Regions from separate parts of the Paraburkholderia sp. 22099 genome, predicted to be linked through region 2. Evidence: predicted binding sites of a transcription regulator. Region 2 holds the regulator's gene; the other holds the start of a gene.

Region 1 (9,567 bases), on a different contig from region 2:
CGTCGATGTGAAGCAGTGTATACCCCTACTATCGAAGATTTGTGCCGATAATCTGAAATTACTATTCTCGATACTGGAATAATCTGTCAGACGCAGAGGCGACAAGCCTGCGCGGCGTTTCGACCCCGGTTGGCAAGGCTTTTCGTAACTGAAAAACCAGATTGGGAGCGCGGTTTATCGGAGGACTTCGCGTCAACGTTACTGATGCCCAAGACATATATCGGGCTGTCGTTCCGGATCACCTAACAATAAAAATGGGTCGACGGGTTTTCACAGTGCCGTTCGCGAATTTCCGCTGTTTGCGTTTTTCGGCGCGACGGTGACAAACGATTAAACAGGTGCAACGCTCAATAAAAAACAAAAAATCACAACTCATGTGCCGCACTGCTTTTCGCCATTTTCCTGGTGGATGCCTGGGAAGTCGGAAATCGCTCATCATTTGTCGCGCGCGGTTTCGCGCAGTGAACTAGACTTGCCGCTAGAACAAAATCTAAGGGGATCGGGCATGCAGAGGCGGGAGAAACTGCTTTTTAATCTCGATGTTTCGAAATTGGTGGGCATTGAAATCGGCGCGCTCGACAAACCGTTCATCCAGCGAAATGACGGGAATATCCTCTACGTCGACTATACCGACCGTGAGGGCCTCGTCGAAAAATACAGGCAGGACCCCAACGTTAATGTCGAAAATATCGTCCGCGTTGACGCGATATGGGGCGAAAACACCCTGGCTGACGCCGTCGATCATCGAAAAGTTGATTATGTGATCGCCTCGCACGTCATTGAGCACGTGCCCGACCTCATTACGTGGCTCGCCGAACTTCGCAGCATTCTGAAAGACACCGGCGAAGTCCGTCTGATGATCCCAGACAGACGGTTCACGTTCGATTATTTGCGCGAGGAAACGCGCTTCGCGGATGTCGTGAACAGCTTCCTGTTGCGAGCCCGTGTTCCGCAGCCTCATTCCGTGCTGGACTTCCTGTTGAACGCAGTTCGGCTAGACTGCGCCGCCGCATGGGACGGGAAAATTGAAACTGGCGAACTCGTAAAATTTCAGACGTTCGAGAATGCAGTAAAGATCGCGCGGGACGTCCTCGATAACGGTACATACCATGACGTGCACTGTTGGGTCTTTACGCCAAAATCGTTCGGCGGTTTAATGGCGCAAATGGCGGATGTCGGATTGCTCGATTTTGCGTGCGACCGCTTCCACGACACGGAGAAGTACACGTTCGAGTTCTTTGTATCGCTGCGCCCGTCAAGTGACCGGCGTCTTATTGCCAGGTCATGGCGACGCATGGCTGAGATGGCGAAAGACATGCCGGATTCCGCAACGCACGCGTGCAGAGATGCCACGCCTCAAAAGCGAGATCCCACGAACTGCACTTATACGATGGACGAAATCCGCGCGATGAAAACTACCGTGGAACCATTGGATCTCGACCACGGCATCAGTGCCGAATGGGCATATAGCCGTGATCCGTTAGGGTGGGCGCATGCCACCCGCTCCTCACATATGACGCGAAACGATGTATCCGGCGACACGTGAGGGTAGGCCACTTCGCGAGCCGGGCGAAACCAGAAACACAAAAGCCCCGGAGTAGATTTCCGAAAACAAAAAGCCGTTCCGAATATTCCGGAACGGCTTTTGAATGCCTAACTTTTGAAGCGTCTGAATTCTTTGGGGTGGCTGATGGGGCTCGAACCCACGACAACAGGAATCACAATCCTGGACTCTACCAACTGAGCTACAGCCACCACTGACATCTGCTTGGCTTGCCTAAAAAACATGGCTCGCCGACGAAGAAACGAGATTATACGAACAAGAATCCGACTTGCCTAGTCCTTTATTCAAAAATTTCGACTGGCTCGCGCAGTTGCTGTCTTGCCTCGTCGAAAATCGACAGGTCGCGTGCAGCCAGCCGTTTGCTGTCGGATAACACACGACGCCATCCGCGTGCGCCCGCCTCGCCGCGATAGAGGCCGAGCGCGTGGCGCGTGATTGCACCGAGATACGTGCCGCGCGCCATTTCAGCCGCGCAATAGTCGATCAGCTTCGCTTCGACCTGCTCGCGCGTGAGCGGCGTTTGCGCCGAGCCATAAAAGCGTGCATCGACGTCGGCCAGCACATAGGGATTGTGATAAGCCTCGCGTCCAAGCATCACGCCGTCGACGTGTTGAAGATGCGTTTCTACTTCGTCGAGCGTCTTGATGCCGCCGTTGATGATGATCTCCAGCTGCGGGAAATCGCGCTTCAGTCGATACGCGTAGTCGTATTTGAGCGGCGGGATCTCGCGGTTCTCCTTCGGGCTCAAGCCCTTGAGAATCGCGTTGCGCGCATGCACGACAAAGACGTTGCAGCCGGCGTCCGCGATCGTGCCGACGAAATCGCGCACGAAGCCATACTCCTCGACCGCGTCGACGCCGATCCGGTGCTTGACCGTTACCGGCACCGACACGGCATCGCGCATTGCCTTCACGCAGTCGGCGACGAGTTGCGGCTCGTTCATCAGACACGCGCCGAACGCACCGCGCTGCACGCGCTCGGACGGACAGCCGCAGTTCAGATTGATCTCGTCGTAGCCCCATTGCTCGCCCAGCTTGGCCGAACGGGCGAGGTCGTCAGGCTCGCTGCCGCCGAGTTGCAACGCGACCGGCGCTTCTTCGGGCGCAAACGCTAGATGACGCGGCACGTCGCCGTGGAGCAGCGCACCGGTCGTGACCATCTCCGTGTAAAGCCACGTATGGCGCGAAATCATGCGATGCAGCGAGCGGCAGTGACGATCCGTCCAGTCCATCATGGGTGCGACCGAAACGCGGCGCGGACTGGGAGTTTGAACTGAAGACATGGCGGCCAGGCGGCTTGAATCAAAATGCGATTTTACCGCAAGGCACCCGATGTCCTGGCTCGCTTACCGATCCGTTTATCGCGCTGGCGGAGCGACCCAGATGCGCGACCCGGAATGCGCGACCCAGCCGCGTCAATGCCAACGACCCCCACGCCCGCCGCCGCTCCATGAACTTCCGCCGTGGGAGCCGCCATATCCACCGCCGTGCCAGCCGTTCCCACCGTGCCAGCCGCCACCACCGTGGCCGCCATGCCAGCGCCCACCGTCGCCGCGGTAATAACAGCAGGACGAGCCGCCCCAGATGCCTATCGTGCCGTACACCGGTTGGTACGGTGGTCCGTATGCGTAACCGTAGCCGGGGTAATAGGATTGACCGTAGGCGTAGTCGTATCCCGGCGCGACCGCGCATCCCGCGAGACTCGCCACTACAGCCAATAGAGCCGTCGATGCAATCAGCTTGCTCACGATCTTCTCCTTCGTGGATAAGGATCAGAAAGATCGCGCGTAAGAGAGTTCAGCGGCGGTTGTGTCCGCAAGTTACCGCCGTCGCGTGTCATTGGGCGTGCGCTATCGCTGCACCCCGGTTCAATGCCATGACAGCAAGGCAAGGCCGCGAACTTTTCGCGCCTCAGCGGTTCTCCGCGTCGTAACAGTTAGTTAAATTTTTCGAGCCGCAACCCTAGGCGCGCTGTCACGTTGCCATCAGACGAAAGCTTCGCCTCAGCGCTTGCGCAAAGGCTCGATGAGCGAGGACAAACCGTTGTGATCGATCTCGTGCATCAAGGCGAGCAGCCGGCCGATTTCGCCCGGCGGAAAGCCCTGGCTCGCGAACCAGTTCAGATAGTGGCCGGGCAGGTCCGCGATCAGACGGCCTTTGTATTTCCCGTACGGCATCACGCGCGTGACCAGCAGTTCGAGGTGTTCGGGATTCATCGTGGAGAGATCGACGCAAAAATTATTGAGCGCGGCTGAGTCGACAGAGCCGGTTGGCGCCGTTCGAACGGCATTTTAGCCGTGCTGCACGCATGACGCCGGCGTGGTAACGTCAGCGCTTTCCGTTCATACAAATCAACAGGACAAGTTCGATGGAATACCGCAGACTCGGCGACTCCGACGTGCAGGTCAGCCTGATCGGCCTCGGCACCATGACATGGGGCGAGCAGAACACCGAGCAGGAAGCGCATGCGCAGATCGACTATGCGCTCGACCACGGCGTCAACCTGATCGACACCGCTGAAATGTACCCGGTGCCGCCGCGCGCCGAAACGCAAGGCTCGACGGAGCGCTTCATCGGCACGTGGCTCGCGCGGCATCGCGGCGCGCGCGAGAAGATCGTGCTCGCCACCAAGATCGCCGGCCCCGCGCGTCAACCGCACAACCCGCGACATATTCGCGGCGAGGGCAATCAGTTCGACCGTAAGAATCTGACGGAAGCGCTCAACGACAGCCTCACGCGCTTGCAAACGGATTACGTCGATCTGTATCAGTTGCACTGGCCGGATCGCAGCACGATGACGTTCGGCCGCACGGCGTACCCTTGGGTCGACGACGCGTACACGGTGCCGATCGAAGAGACGTTGTCGGTGCTCGCCGAGTTCGTGAAGGCGGGCAAGGTGCGGCACATCGGCGTGTCGAACGAAACGCCGTGGGGCGTCGCGCAGTTTCTGCGCGCGGCCGAAAAGCTCGGCTTGCCGCGTATCGTCAGCATCCAGAATCCGTACAGCCTGCTCAATCGCACCTACGAGGTGGGGCTCTCGGAATACGCGCATCGCGACAACATCGGCTTGCTCGCGTATTCGCCGCTGGCCTTCGGCTGGCTGTCGGGCAAGTATGAAGGCGGCGCGCGGCCGGCGGGCGCCCGCATCTCGCTGTTCGAGCGCTTTCAACGCTACAGCAAGCCGCAATCGATCCAGGCGACCACGCGTTATGTGGAACTGGCGAAACGTCACGGCTTGTCGCCCGCGCAATTCGCGCTCGCGTTCGTCAACAGCCGGCCGTTTTTGACCAGTAATCTGATCGGCGCCACGTCGCTCGATCAGTTGAGGGAAAACATCGCGAGCGCGGACGTCGAGCTTCCGGTTGAGGCGCTTGCGGAAATCGATGCGCTGCATGAGTTGCAGCCGAACCCGGCGCCTTGATGGAGCGGCCTGGGCGCGTTGCCTCGTGATCGATTCGAGCGACGCGCTGAACGTCGTCGGAACGTCGTCTGAACGTGCCCCGGCTTCGTTGCCGGGATGGTGACCTGGCGTGGGGTTGCGTGAAGTTGGTTGCGCCTTGCTTCATCGCCATCGCGTTCGGCGAATCTTTCGCTTCGCGAGCCACCGCATACAGCTTCGGACGGACGGCGGCAATCAAGCCTCGCCAGCACCGTTTCAAACAATGCGAAGCACGCGGCAAACCGTCGGAATTGCTGCAAGCGCCGCGCTCGACCGGCGCTTCAAAACCAAATCTCCCAAGCCGGAACACGAATCACGACCTAAACTGTGGTGGACGGGGCGGGCTGTCGGACCGGGCCGCGCGGATCGCCATGCCGGGATGCACGCCAATGGTAGGATTCAGCCCGAAAAACGGCGAGCGGCGGCGGATCAATGCAGCGTGCCGCCTACAACAGAGCGATAGGACTCAGGACATCGAATGGCGCAACAAAAAACAAACCCAAAACTCGAGCAGGCGCTGACGCGCGGGGACCTTGCAATTCGTCAGGCGAACTCGGCGCGCGCGACCGCATTGCTGCGTGCATTGGCCAAGATGATCGTCGACGCTTCCGCGACGATCGGCGTGGAGGCGTTCACGCTGATACCCGACGGCGACAAGATTTATGATCCCGCCGACGGACTATGGCCGCAGGAATTGCTGATCTCGCTCGACGGTCCTGTCGAAGAGGCGGATCCCGATGAGCTTCGCACGGTCAGGCTGATCGCCGACGACCCAGGCACGGTGTTTCGCGTTGAATGGCAGCGCGCCGACGGCAAGATCGGCCGCCAGGATGGCGGACCGTTCGCAACGGTCGCGTTCATCTCCGACGTGGATATTCCGTGGACGGACGACGAGGACTGACACCGGTCCATTCACGGCGGGCGACGCGTGCGCGCTGCCTGCCGCCGCCGTGTTCGATATAACCTCGCGTTACTTCATCATCCGGCGCCGGAACAGCACCGCCGAGACGACGAACCCACCCACCGCATACACCGCCAGCACCGCGACATGCAAAACCGCGTCCTCGACGGGCCGCCCGAGCATCGCCGGGCGAATCAGATCGACGGCGTGCGCGAGAGGCAACACCTGGGTCGCGGCACGCGCGGCGGCGGGCAGTTGCGAAGCCGGGAAGAACACGCCGGAGAGCAACAGCATCGGCGTCAACACCAGCGTCTGATAAAACATAAAGAAGTCATACGATGGCGCGAGTGCCGTCACCACCATCGCGATACTGGCGAACGCGAGCCCGGTCAGCACGATGACGGGCAACGCCAGCAGCATCGACGGGAAGTTCGCGTAGCCGAGCGCGCCGGCCACCAGCATGATCGCCGTGCCCGACAGCACCGACTTACTGCCCGCCCAGATCACTTCACCGAGCACGATGTCGCCGAGCGTGAGCGGCGTGTGCATGATCGCCTCCCAGGTGCGCTGCACGTGCATGCGCGAGAAGCCCGAGTACATCGACTCGAAACTCGCGGACATCATCACGCTCGACGCGACCGTGCCGGCCGCCAGAAACGCGATGTACGACACGCCGTCGACGTGTCCGACCATCAGGCCGAGCCCGAAGCCGAGCCCGAACAGATAGATCATCGGATCGGCGAGATTGCCGAACATCGAGGCGATCGCGAGCTTCCTCCACACCAGATAGTTGCGGCGCCACACCGCAATCCAGTTCACGGCGTTCGCGGGCAACGCGGCGAACGGTTCCTGCCTCGACGGTGCGTCGCCGTTGCCGTGTGTTTCGTAAGTGCGTGCGTCCATTGCGTGTCTCGTGCAGTGTCGTTGTAGCTGTAACGGATGCGGCCGGCGTCAGTCCTGCATCTCGCGGCCGGTGAGCCGCAGGAACACATCTTCCAGATTCGCCGGACGATGCAGATAGCGCAGGTCGGCGCGTTGCTTGAGCCGCGCATGCACCGGCTGCGCGTCGTTCACATAGCAGAAGAGCGTCTCACCGCTGATCTCGGTTCGCTCGACAAGCGGCGCCAGTTCGTCGCGCAACGCGACCGGGTCGGGACCGAAGATCTCGATCACGTCGCAGCCGATCTCCGAGGCGATCAACGTGCTCGGCGCGCCCTCGGCGATCTTGCGTCCTTCCTCGATCACGCACAGCCGGTTGCAAAGCCGTTCGGCTTCTTCCATGAAATGCGTGGTCAGCAGGATCGTCTTGCCGCGCGCGAGCAACGAGCGCAGCCGCTCCCAGATCAGATGCCGCGCCTGGGGATCGAGGCCGGTGGTCGGCTCGTCCATGATCAGCACGTCGGGATCGTTGACGAGCGCCCGGGCGAGCGTCAGGCGCCGCTTCATGCCGCCCGATAGCTCGCTCACGCGCGCATCCGCCTTGCTTTCGAGGCGCGCGAATTCGAGCAGCGACGGCACCATCGCGCGGCATTGCGCGGCGCTCAGCCCGAAGTAACGGCCGAACACCAGCAGGTTCTCGCGCACCGTGAAGTCGGGATCGAGATTGTCGAACTGCGGCACCACGCCGACGCGCGCCCGCGCCATCCGCGCGCGGCGCGGAATCGGCTCGCCGCACAGGCGGATCACGCCGGCATCGGGTGCGGCGATGCCGAGCAGCATGCGCAGCGTGGTGGTCTTGCCCGCGCCGTTGGGGCCGAGCAAGCCGAAGCATTCGCCGGCATCGACGTGAAACGAGAGCCCGTCGACGACTGTTTTGTCGCCGTAGCTTTTCTTGACCTGCTGGAATTCAATGGGGGCTTCAGGCATGGGATCGATGGAGGTTCTGGGAAAAACTCGCCGATGATGCTAATGGCCGGGAAGGCCGTCTATTCTAGGGCATCGGCGAGTTGCCGTCGGCGAGCCCGCAGCCGTTCCGAGCGTGTTTCTTGCACTGCCGCAAACCTCGCAAGACAGCCTCGATCCCGATCAAAACCCCGCACGCTCCCGATCAGTGCACACCTAGCGTTTTCCATCCCTTGCAAGCTGAATTGCGGCGCACCATGATTCATGAAGACCGCGCTTTTCGCGGCTAGGGAGAAAATCATGGCGAGCTACAAGAAAATCCTGCTGTGCTACGACGGCTCGCGCGAAGGCCGCAAGGCGTTGCGTTGCGGCGCCGACCTGGCGTTGGATCTGAAGGCGGAAACGCATCTGCTGTCCGTGGTCGACATGCGTTCGAGCATTGCGCAAAGCGCGGGCCTGCTGACCGATGTGGCCTGCGGCAGTTTCGAGAAGACCGCCCGCGACATTCTGCAGGAAGGGGTGGACTGGCTCACCGAGCGTGGCGTGACCGCGCAAGGGCACTTTGCGTTTGGCCATCCAATTGACGAGATCGCGAATCTCGCCAACGACTTGAACGTGGACCTCGTGGTGGTCGGCCACCGTTGCCGCACCGGTTTGTCGCGATGGTGGATGGGCGCGGGCAATACGCCGTTGCTCGACCGCGTATCGTGCAGCATCCTGGTGGCGTGTTCTTCCGCGCAGGAGCAGCAGCAAGCGGCGGCTTGATGCGCAGGAAGCCTGGCAGGAAAACGGTTGCTCTTCCAGCTCCGTTCACGCGACCAGACAATCACTCGTTTAAATTGACGGCGCTCAGCTTCCATGTGAGCAAGCCTTCGCGCTGGAAGATCGCCGAATAACGTGCGTCGCCGGCGCCATGCCGGTAAGTAACGGCGAACTGGTTGAGGCCGCGATAGCTCGCCGTGGTTTCCGGCGGCTGCGGCGGCGCGGCGTTATTGTTTGCCGCGCTGTTGGCTGAGCCTCCCGCGGTGGGCGATGCAGGCACGGGCGCCGGCGCGGGTGTTGCGGGCGGATTGTTGGCCGCGGGCGGAGCAGGCGGCCGCTCGCCAGGATTGCCGCGCGGCGGCATGCCGTTCAGCAATGCCGCCACGCCGTCCGGCGTCGCATAAGCGTCTACCAGCGGCCCGATCAATGCCACGCCGATCATCGCGCCGATCGCGGCTAATGGATTGCCGTTGCCCTGCGCGTCGAGCCGGCGTGTCAGCAAGCCTGTGACCTGCTGCTTCAGGCTTTCGCGCAATGCGGGAAAGTCGACGTACTGATTGACGGTTTGCGCGTCGCGCGCGTCCGCCGCGCGCTTGAGATTATTCAGCGCGATATACGGCGACGCGTAGACGAACCCCAGCGCGGCGATCAACACGATCACAACCAGAGTGACGATCAGCGGCCGGCTGGCGCCGTGGTTCTTGCGTGTCGAAACTGCCATCGGGTGGGACTCTCCATCACGTTTGATCTAACGTGGACCGCGGCCACGCAAAAACGATCCCACGCGACAACAATATTGAAAGCCGATCAGGACTCGAATACCGCGCCGTGCACGTTGGCCTCGTCGGCGATGCAACGATCGATCATGCGGCATACGGCCTCCATGGTGCCGACCATGATGAGCCGCGACGGCCCGTGATAAACCCGAACCGGTGCGCGCCGCTCCGGCTCCGCCATATTCAACCCGGCATTCAACGACACGCGGGCAAAGGCGGGCAACGACGACGGCAAGCTCGATACCCCGTCGGGCGAGTCGAACAGCGATGGCGTGCTGACCGCG
Region 2 (9,567 bases):
TCGCCCCAATGCGCCTTGCCGCCGAGCCGCAGTTTGTGTTCGAGCATGAACTGCGCATTCGGCACGTCGCGGTAGCGCTCGGCGATCTGCTGAAACGACGGCGCGAGGAACGGCGCATCGCGCGTGTGGCAAAACATGCAGTGATGCTGATCGACCAGCGCGGCCGGCTCCGGCGCGGCGTGCGCGGCGGCGGCCAGCACGAACCCGGCACATGCCACCAGACTGTTTCTGGACAGGACGTTCATGGCACGCGCTCCTTTGCGACGGGGATGAGTCCAGTGTAAGGGCGGTGATCCGGGTGCGATTGACCTCGGTCAACGAGGACGCAGGGCCTGAGTTTGACGAATCGCGCCAGGCTCCTATGCTGATGACAGGCGGGGCGACGCGACCCACGGACCGGGCCGCCTCGACGCGTGGTGCGCGATGCGCGGGTGGGCGGAGACGCCGCTTAAGCCTCGCATCCTGCGCAAGGAACCAGGTGGTGATGATGAAGATTCATTTTCCCGAGGAACGTCCGGAATATTGCGCGCGCGATCTCGTCGTCGCGTTTCCGGCCGAGGTGGATGGCGTGCGCGTGCAGTGCGCGATCACCGCGGAAGCGCTCGAGGATCATTTTGGCGCCGCGTCGCTGCGTGAGGACGATCTGATCGCCGCATTCGACTCGAACCGGCATCCGATCGAACACGCGGCAAGGCAACTGCTGAACGAAATCGGCGCCAAGCCGGTGCTCATGCACAGCGGGTATTTCCGCTTTTGCGACTGACTTCGCGTGAGGCGGCCGGGCGTGCGGCCTGTTTCAATGCGTTCGGATGCGCCGGCCGCCACCTTCGAGGAGACCCTGATGCGTGCGATGGTATTCGACGGCAGCGCGTCGTCGCTGCGTGAGCGGGATATGCCTGATCCGACGCCAGGCCCTGGGCAGATCCTGATCGATGTGCATACCTGCGGCGTGTGCCGCACCGATCTCCATCTGATCGACCATGAGTTGGAGCACCCGAAACAGCCCGTGATTCCGGGCCATGAAATCGTCGGCACGGTGGCCGAACTCGGCGCGGGCGTGACGGGCTTCGCCGTCGGCGACCGGGTGGGGGTGCCGTGGGTGGGCCGCACCTGCGGGCATTGCCGCTACTGCCTGTCGGCGCGGGAAAATCTCTGCGACGAGGCCGGCTTCACCGGTTATACGATCGACGGCGGTTACGCCGAGCGCACCGTCGCCGACAGCCGCTACTGCTTTCATCTGCCGGAGCACTACACGGATATCGAGGCGGCGCCGCTGCTGTGCGCCGGCCTGATCGGCTATCGCACCTTGAGCATGGCGGGCGACGCGCGGCGGATCGGCATCTACGTTTCGGCGCGGCGGCGCATATCGTCGCGCAGGTCGCGCGTCATCAGCAGCGCACGGTGTACGCGTTGACGCGTCCGGGCGACGATGCGGCCCGGCAACTCGCGCTGCGTCTCGGCGCGGCCTGGGCGGGCGGCAGCGATGAGACGCCGCCCGACGAACTGGATGCCGCGTTGCTGTTCGCGCCGGTCGGCGCGCTCGTTCCGCAAGCTCTGCAAGCGGTGGCGAAAGGCGGTGTGGTGGTGTGCGGCGGAATTCACATGAGCGACATTCCGTCGTTCCCGTACGCGTTCCTATGGGGCGAGCGGCGCGTGGTGTCGGTCGCCAATCTGACCCGCGACGACGGGCTCGCCTTCATGCGCATCGCGGACGAGACGCGCCTCGCGATCGAAACGACGACGTATCCGCTGACGGATGCCAACCGCGCGCTGAGCGACCTGCGTGACGGCAGACTGACGGGCGCGGCCGTGCTCAGCATTCGCTAGCGTGAGCGGTTCGGGCGCGGTCCGCGTCGCCCCGCGTTTTGCGGTGCGTTCGGGCGAGAACCGCACCGCGGATCAAACCCGGAATCACACCCGCACGAGGCCCGCGTGATCCACGATCCGGATATCCTTGCCGCGTATGTCGACCAGTCCGTCGCGCTGGAACTTGGAGAGCATCCGGCTCACCGTTTCGAGCTTGATGCCCAGGTAGCTGCCGATTTCCTCGCGTGTCATGCGCAGATGAAATTCCGCCGGCGAATACCCGCGCAGCCGCAGGCGGTCCGACATATTCAGCAGGAACGTCGCCACCCGCTGATCGGCGGACATGGTGCCGAGCAACAGCATCTGTGACGACTCGCGCACGATCTCGCCGCCCATCATCCGGTGCAGGTGCTGCTGGACGGCCTTGACCTCGCGGCACATGGCTTCGAGCAGATGGAACGGGATGATGCAGACCTTGCTGTCCTCGAGCGCCACGGCGTCGCAACTATGGTGGCCGGAGCACACTCCGTCCAGCCCCAGCGAGTCGCCGGCGAGATGAAAACCGGTCACCTGCTCGCGGCCGTCGCGATGCATGACGACCGTCTTGAACGAGCCGGCGCGCACCGCATAGATGCTCTGAAACGAATCGTTCGCGCGGTAGATGGTCTCGCCCTGCTTGATGGTCCGCGACGGGCAGATGAGCGATTCCATCCGTTGCAATTCCTCGGATGTCAGCCCTTGCGGCATGCAGATGGAGCGCATCGAGCAGGCCGTGCAACGTACCGCGTCGTTGCGCGGCGCCCGCGCGGTTGCCGGCTCGGCTGCGGGAGCGGGCGAGGCTTGCCGGGTCTTAAGCGAGGGCGACGTGACGGAATAGACGGCAACGTCAGACATGATGTGCTCCAGGTTGAGGAAGGGTGCGCGCGCGATGTTCGCCGGCGATCCGCTGGATCGCGTTGCGCGCTAGATTGAATTCGCTGGTCTTGTCGAAAAAGTAGTGAGCGCCGCTCGCGAGGCATGCGCGCCGGAACCAGGCGCCTGAACGGTTCGTCAGCACCATGACGATCACATGCGGCATGCGTTGGGCAAGCAAAGCGAGCAACTCCATGCCGGTGCCGCCGTTCAGATGCAGTTCCGTCACGACCAGATCGACCGCGCCGGCGGCGATGCCCGCGAATGCCGCGCCGGGCTCCTCGGCTTCGCCGACGATCTCGACGCCGTCGAGCGCGCCGAACAGCGCGGCGATACGGTGCCGCACCAATGCTGCATCGTCGACGAGAAAGACGCGCAGGGCGGGGTGGTCAGTGCTTGAGTTCATGGCTCGAAGTATCGGTCGCGCCGTATCTAAATGAAATCGGCGTCGAATGAACTTCGAGTAGGCGAGAGGGAGGCGCTGTAGGGCGTTTCCTACAGCGGGTGGAGTGGAGCGGGGATCGACGAGTGCGCTAAGTGGACGGAGTGCGCAATGGGCGCAATGGGCGCAATGGGCGGCTGGCGCGGCAGGTTAGAGCGGGAACGCGCGGCGGCGGGGTCCGTGCGCGTCGTGACCCGCAAGCCGATGCGAGCCGCGCGGGCGTTCAGATGTCGTCCTCGTCGCTGACCAGCTTGTGACGCATCGCATAGCGCACCAGCGCCGCATCGTGCGGCATCTGCATTTTCTCGAGGATGCGCGTCTTGTACGTGCTCACGGTCTTGGCGCTCACACACAGTTCGGCCGCGATCTCGGTGATCGTCTGACCGGTGGCGATGCGCTTCAATACGTCGAATTCCCGATCGGACAGACGCTGATGCGGCAGCAGATCGGTGGGTTCGTTCAGGCTCTGCGCGAACCGCTCGGCCATCGCGAGGCTCACGTAGACACCGCCCGCGGCGACCTTGGTCACGGCGGCCACCAGCTCGGCGCTCGCGCTTTCTTTCGTCAGATAACCGGACGCGCCGGCCTTGAACGCGCGCACCGCGTATTGCTGCTCGGCGTGCATGGTCAGCACGAGAATGCGCAGCGTCGGCTTTTCCTCCTTGATCTGCTTGATCAACTCGACGCCGTTGCGGCCGGGCATGGACAGATCGAGCACCAGCACGTCGGCGGCCCGCTCGCGGATCAGCGCGACGGTGCTCGGGCTGTCGTTCGCTTCGCCGACCACTTCGAAGCCGCTTGCGCCCTGCAGGATATGGCGCAGACCGTCGCGCACCAGCGCATGGTCGTCGGCGATCAGGACGCGGGTCATGTTTGCATCTCCTGCATTTGCACGGTTTCCGCCGGAATGGTGACGGTCAGCACGAAGCCTTCGCCTTGCGCGGTATGAATGTCGACCGCGCCGCCGAGCATGTGCGCGCGTTCGCGCACGCCGAGCAAGCCGAACGACTTGCCGGCCGGCTCGGCTGCCTGCTGCGCGCCCTGGCCGTTGTCGGCGATGCGCAGCACGAAGGTCTGTTCCGCCGCGCGCAGGCTCAGCGTGACCAGTGTGGCGTCGGCATGGCGCGCGACATTGGTGAGCGCTTCCTGCACGATGCGGAACAGCGCGGTGGCGCCCGCCGGCGTGAAGCGCGCGTCGCCGGTTTCGATGTCGCGCTCCACGTCGATGCCGTAGCGGTTGGTGAAGTCGTTCGCGAGCCATTCGATCGCGGGAATCAGCCCGAGGTCGTCGAGCATGACCGGCCGCAGATCGGCGGCGATGCGCCGCACCGAGGCCACCGTCATGTCGATCAGCCGGCGCATGCCTTGCAGTTGTTCACGCACCGGTGCGCTCGCCGACGCATCCAGCGCCTGTTCGACCGACGAGATGTCCATTTTCAGCGCGGTGAGTTGCTGGCCGAGATCGTCGTGCAGTTCGCGCGCGATGCGCGTTTTCTCGTCTTCGCGGATGTTCTGCAAATTGGCCGACAGTTCGCGCAGCTCCTCGCGCGCCTGCTGCTGCGCGCGCTCCGCCTTGACGCGTTCCGTGACGTCACGCAGCATCACCGTGTAAAGGCGCGTGTTGCCGTCGCGGATCTGCGAGATCGACGCCTCCAGCGGGAATTCCTCGCCGTTGGCGCGCGAGCCCGATAACAGCCGCTGCCTGCCCATCTGCCGGTCCGACACGCCTGTCTCGCCGAACTGCTCGACATGCCGCGAATGGGCCGCGCGAAACCGTTGCGGGATGAAGCGGTCGAGCGAGGAGCCGATCGCGTCCATGGCGGAACAGCCGAACACCTGTTCCGCCATCGGATTGAAGATGACGATGCGCTGCTGTTCGTCGATGGTGATGACCGCTTCCATCGAGGAGCGGATGATCGCCATCATGCGAGCCTCGTTCACGCCGGCGTGGCTGCTTCCGGGGCTTGCCTCGCTGTGTGCGGACGACCCGTCGCGACGCGCGCGCACGAGCAGGAACGCGCTCGTGGCCAGAAGCAGGGCGGCGGCGACGCAAATGAACAACACCGGGTCGAACCAGCGCCGCGCCGCCAGCATCGCGGCCAGCGTCACGACGAACGCGGCCGTGGCCGCGACCGCGGGCCGGGCCGCCAGCGAGCCCAGGCGCTCGCGTGGAACGGCACTGGGCGGCATGGGCGTCTTACCGCTAACGGGCATGTGCGCCTCTTTGGAATGACAACGGACAAGAATGGGGCGCACCGCCCGACGAGGTCGGTGCAGCGGTGCGCGCGGCAAACACGCTTGTTCCGGGTGATTCCGTGATTCATGTGGCCGCAGGCCGCGGAAACACCGCGCGGAAAGTGTGTGTTTGCGTTCATTGTCCGTGAAACGCCCGCTTCATGCCAGTGCCGGCCAGTGCCGGCCGGCGCAGGCCGGCGACCTGCCGGTTCCCCTGGTGCGGGCGCCGGCGCACCCGCTTCGTCTCGACGCGGCGCTCAATGCGACATCAGCACGGGCACGGTCATCGCCTGCAACACGTTGCGCGTGACGCCGCCGAGGAGCCGCTCCTGCACCCGCGCGTGACCGTACGCACCCATCACCAGCAGGTCGACATGGCGGTCGGTGAGCGCATCGAGCAGCATCGCGCCGGTGTCGACGCCCGGCGCTTTCAGCGTGGCCGTGAAGCTTGCCTCGATGCCGTGCCGCGCCAGCCAGGCGGCCACGTCGATGCAGGCCGGCTCGCCGTAGTGGGGATGGCGCTGAACTTCGATGATGGTGACGAAACTGGCGCGGCGAATGAGCGGCAGCGCATCGGTCGCGGCCCGCGCGCTTTCGCGGCCGCCGTCCCACGCGATCATCACGTTGTCCATGTGCGGCCGGACCGGGCCCGCATACGGCAGCACGATGGCCGGCCGGCCCGATTCCATGATCACGTCCTCGACGAAGTGGCGCGCGATAAAGGCGCTACTATCTTCGGGATCGTCCTGGCCGAGGATCAGCAGATCGGCGTGGCGTGCGTGCAGAATCGCCGCCGCGCCCGGCGGGCCCTCCGGCGCGCGCCATTCGACGCCGCGCCCGGCGCGATCCGCCGCGGCGAGGCAGGCCGCGTGCGCGCGCTTGCGGTTGTCGTTGCGTTGCGCCTCGCGGCCGGCGCTCCAGATGTCCTCTCCATGCAGGAAGAGCGGCCCGGCCGGGTCTTCGCAGACCAGATACAGACCGATCAGATGCGCGTCGTGGCGGGCGGCCAGCGCGAGTGCATAGTCGAGCCGGGCAGCGGCATGGGCGCTGTCGTCGAGATGCACCAGCAGCGTTTTGCAGTTCATGACGGCTCCTTGACCGATTCGCTCGCGGGCTGGGTGGCGTCAGCCGCGCTCGCGGCGGGCGATGCGCAATGCGCGGAGATCAGCAGCACCGGACGGTTGGCGATGCGCACAAAACGTTCGGCGACGCTGCCGAGCATCAGCCGCCGCACGCCGCGCCGGCCGTGCGTGCCCATCACCACGAGGTCGGCGTCGAACTCGTCCGCGGCGAGCCGGATGCGGTGCGCGATGTCGTCACCCGTCAGGTCGGTTTCGATCATGCGCGGCGAGCCTTTCACGCCCGCGCTGGCCATCCGCGCGGCGGCGTCGGCGAGCACGCGCCCGCTTTCCTCGACGAGCGCGTTGCGCACGTAGGACGGGTCATAGGCGGGCACGTCGTAGACCATCAACGGCACGTCGACCACATAGAGCGGCTGCAGTTGCGCGCCCGACTCGCGCGCCAGTTCGACGGCGGCCGCCAGCGCGCGCGCCGAGGTGTCGCTGCCGTCGACCGCGATCAGAATCCTGTTGTACATGGCGAACACTCCTGAACGGGAAAGCAATCTGCCGTACTCAATGCGACATCAGAACGGGCACCGTCATCGACTTGAGGATCGTGCGCGTGGCGCCGCCCATCATGAGTTCACGCCAGCGGGCATGGCCGTAGGCGCCCATCACCAAGAGATCGACGCCGCCGTCGGCGACCTGCGAGAGCAGCACCTCGCCGACCGAGCCGCCCGCTCCGGTTTCGACATCGGCGACCTCGACGTGCACGCCATGCCGCGCGAGCACCGTGGCGATGTCCGCGCCGGGAAGGCGGATGCGCTCGTCATCGTGCCGGCCCGCGTGCATCCCGTTCACGGTGAGGATCGTGGTGCTCGCCGCCGCGCGCATGAACGGCAGCGCGTCGTGCACGGCGCGCGTGGCTTCGCGGCTGCCGTCCCACGCGACCAGAACCCGGTTGCCCGTGGCTCTGTCATTGCCCGCATACGGCACCAGCAACACCGGCCGGCCGCTCGTCAGAATCAGGTTTTCCGGAAAGAAGTCGCCGACATACGACTCGGGATCGGCGGGGTTGTCCTGGCCGGCCACGATCAAGTCGGCGCAGCGGCCCGCGCGCGGAATCGCGAGACTCGCGGGCGCGTCGATGGCGATCCACTCGCCGGGCACCTCGGCGCGCCGGAGTTCGGCGTGAAAGAGGCGCTCTAGCGCCGCGCGCCGCTCGGTGCGCCGCGCTTCCTGCTCCCGGTAGTACTCCGCGGTTCCCGCCATCACATAGAGCGAACGCGGGTCCGGCGAGAACACGGCATAGGCGCCCGTCAGATGCGCGCCGAACTGTTTGGCGAGCCGCAGGGCGATTTCGAGCCGCGGATGCGCGCGCTCGCTGGTGTCCAGGTGAACAACGATGGTTTTGTAGTTCATGGCAGTCGCTCCGGAAAGAGACGGTGACGCACGGATCGTTGAGCTTGAGTCTAGGAACGATCGCGGCGGCCCCGTTGATGCAGATCAATGGCGGCAGGGGCGGCGTGCATGGCCCGCTCAGTGCCCGCGCAACGCGGACGCCGCGCCGTACAGCACACGCGCATCGTGCTGGCCTTTGTACACGGGCGGCGCCGACCGGTTCAAACCGAGCAGCGTATAAACGGCGGTCTGCGCGGACCGAACCGAATATTCGACGGTGAACACGACGTCGTTCGGCAGCTCGCAAAACTGTCCGATGAACGCGAGGTTCGCCCAGCCCTCGGGCACGACTTGCGGCCGGTCGCCGCGCTTGCGCCGCAGGAACTGGCTGGTGACGAACGGCATCAGGCACGGAATGCAGATCGCGTCGTCGAGAATGCGCGGGGCTTCCGCCTGAATGTGCAGATGGCCGAGCAGCTCCGTCATGATCTCGCGGCCCGTGCACTCGGCCATCGGCTTGCCGACGAAGTTGCCGGGCCGGTCGATGAAGAGCCCATAACCCCAGAACACCTGGACGTCCTTCGGCTGGCCGATGAAATGCGGCTGGTGAGGCAGCACGATCGAGGCGAGCCAGTTCGATTGCGGGAAGGTGATCAGGCCGCCTTCGCCGGGCACGTTGCCGGTCAGATCGCGGACCAGGCGGAACAGCGTCGGATCGCGCAGCGTCGCTGTAAAGGACAGCCATTTGGATTCGTCGACATGATCGGCGAACACCGAGGGGTGGCCGAATTCGGCTCGTCCGGCCGCGATGGTTTTCCACAGCGCCCATGCGCCGCTGCTGTCGGCATGATCGAACACGGCCGGGCGGTGCGTGCCGCCGAGGCTCGATCCCGCCGTCATCGAGCCGAGCGTGACGATGACCTTGTCCGCCGCGCCGACCGGAATCTCCACGCGCCGCTTGTCGTGTTCGCAGACGATGCCCGACACGCGGTTCAGTTCGCCGCTTTCGTCATACCGCAGATCGACGACGCGCGTGTTGGCGCGAAACGCCACGCCATGCTCGTCGAGCCATTTGCGCAGCGGCCGCACCATCGAGTCGTACTGGTTGTAGACCGTGCGCATGATGCCGTGCAACTGGTTGAAGCCCGAGGTCATATGCGCGAAGCGCAGCAGATAACGGCGGAATTCGGCGGCGCTGTGCCACGGCTGGAAGGCGAACGTCGTGCACCACATGGTCCAGAAGTTGGTGTCGAAAAAGTCCGGCTCGAAGTGGTCGGAAATGCGGCTGTCGCCGAGCAGAATTTCCGGTTCGAGCGACAGGCGGCCGAGCGTCAGCAGATGCGTGTCGGCGAGCCCGTACGCGGGTGCGTCCTCGCGCCGGCCGTCGCGCACGAGCCGCGCCTTCGATGAGGTGCGCAGCGTCTCGTTCCAGTCGAAGATTTCCTTCGTGACGCTGCCGTGGCCGTCGAGCGTGGGAATCGAGTCGAACAGGTCGTAGGTGCACAGATACTTGCTTTCGAGCATGCGGCCGCCGCGCACGACGTAGCCTTCCCGCGACGAACCGGCGCCGTCGAGGCTGCCGCCCGGCTGGTCGAGCGCTTCGAGAATCGTGATGCGGCAGCCGGGCATATCGGCGTCGCGAATCAGAAACGCCGCGGCCGCCAGCGACGCGATACCGCCGCCGATCAGATAGACATGGCCGGCGGCGCT

Evidence for each region. Region 2 encodes FNR, which switches genes on or off when oxygen is low (the NO sensors DNR and NnrR bind a similar motif). Its sites were predicted from a motif close to TTGATNNNNATCAA; they were not measured.
Region 1: the regulator FNR is predicted to act here: its motif matches at 7,919-7,932, upstream of ACTJLC_RS01250 (universal stress protein).

The regions. Positions count from the first base shown of each region.
Region 1 is NZ_JBQEPU010000001.1:290,285-299,851, reverse strand. Features, by position in the region: gene ACTJLC_RS01300 (methyltransferase domain-containing protein) at 506-1,546, shown strand; tRNA gene ACTJLC_RS01295 (tRNA-His) at 1,680-1,755, opposite strand; gene dusA (tRNA dihydrouridine(20/20a) synthase DusA) at 1,845-2,846, opposite strand; gene ACTJLC_RS01285 (hypothetical protein) at 2,979-3,311, opposite strand; gene ACTJLC_RS01280 (DUF3820 family protein) at 3,567-3,779, opposite strand; gene ACTJLC_RS01275 (NADP(H)-dependent aldo-keto reductase) at 3,932-4,984, shown strand; gene ACTJLC_RS01270 (hypothetical protein) at 5,104-5,523, shown strand; gene ACTJLC_RS01265 (hypothetical protein) at 5,481-5,903, shown strand; gene ACTJLC_RS01260 (ABC transporter permease) at 5,973-6,806, opposite strand; gene nodI (nodulation factor ABC transporter ATP-binding protein NodI) at 6,855-7,769, opposite strand; gene ACTJLC_RS01250 (universal stress protein) at 8,046-8,510, shown strand; gene ACTJLC_RS01245 (DUF2939 domain-containing protein) at 8,572-9,228, opposite strand; gene ACTJLC_RS01240 (hypothetical protein) at 9,315-9,567, opposite strand, start outside.
Region 2 is NZ_JBQEPU010000028.1:67,272-76,838, forward strand. Features, by position in the region: gene ACTJLC_RS23955 (cytochrome C) at 1-245, opposite strand, end outside; gene ACTJLC_RS23960 (DUF1488 domain-containing protein) at 488-763, shown strand; partial or broken gene ACTJLC_RS23965 (zinc-dependent alcohol dehydrogenase family protein) at 842-1,827, shown strand; gene fnr (fumarate/nitrate reduction transcriptional regulator Fnr) at 1,912-2,700, opposite strand; gene ACTJLC_RS23975 (response regulator) at 2,693-3,124, opposite strand; gene ACTJLC_RS23980 (response regulator transcription factor) at 3,384-4,031, opposite strand; gene ACTJLC_RS23985 (PAS domain-containing sensor histidine kinase) at 4,028-5,374, opposite strand; gene ACTJLC_RS23990 (universal stress protein) at 5,653-6,480, opposite strand; gene ACTJLC_RS23995 (universal stress protein) at 6,477-6,992, opposite strand; gene ACTJLC_RS24000 (universal stress protein) at 7,030-7,878, opposite strand; gene ACTJLC_RS24005 (oleate hydratase) at 7,996-9,567, opposite strand, start outside.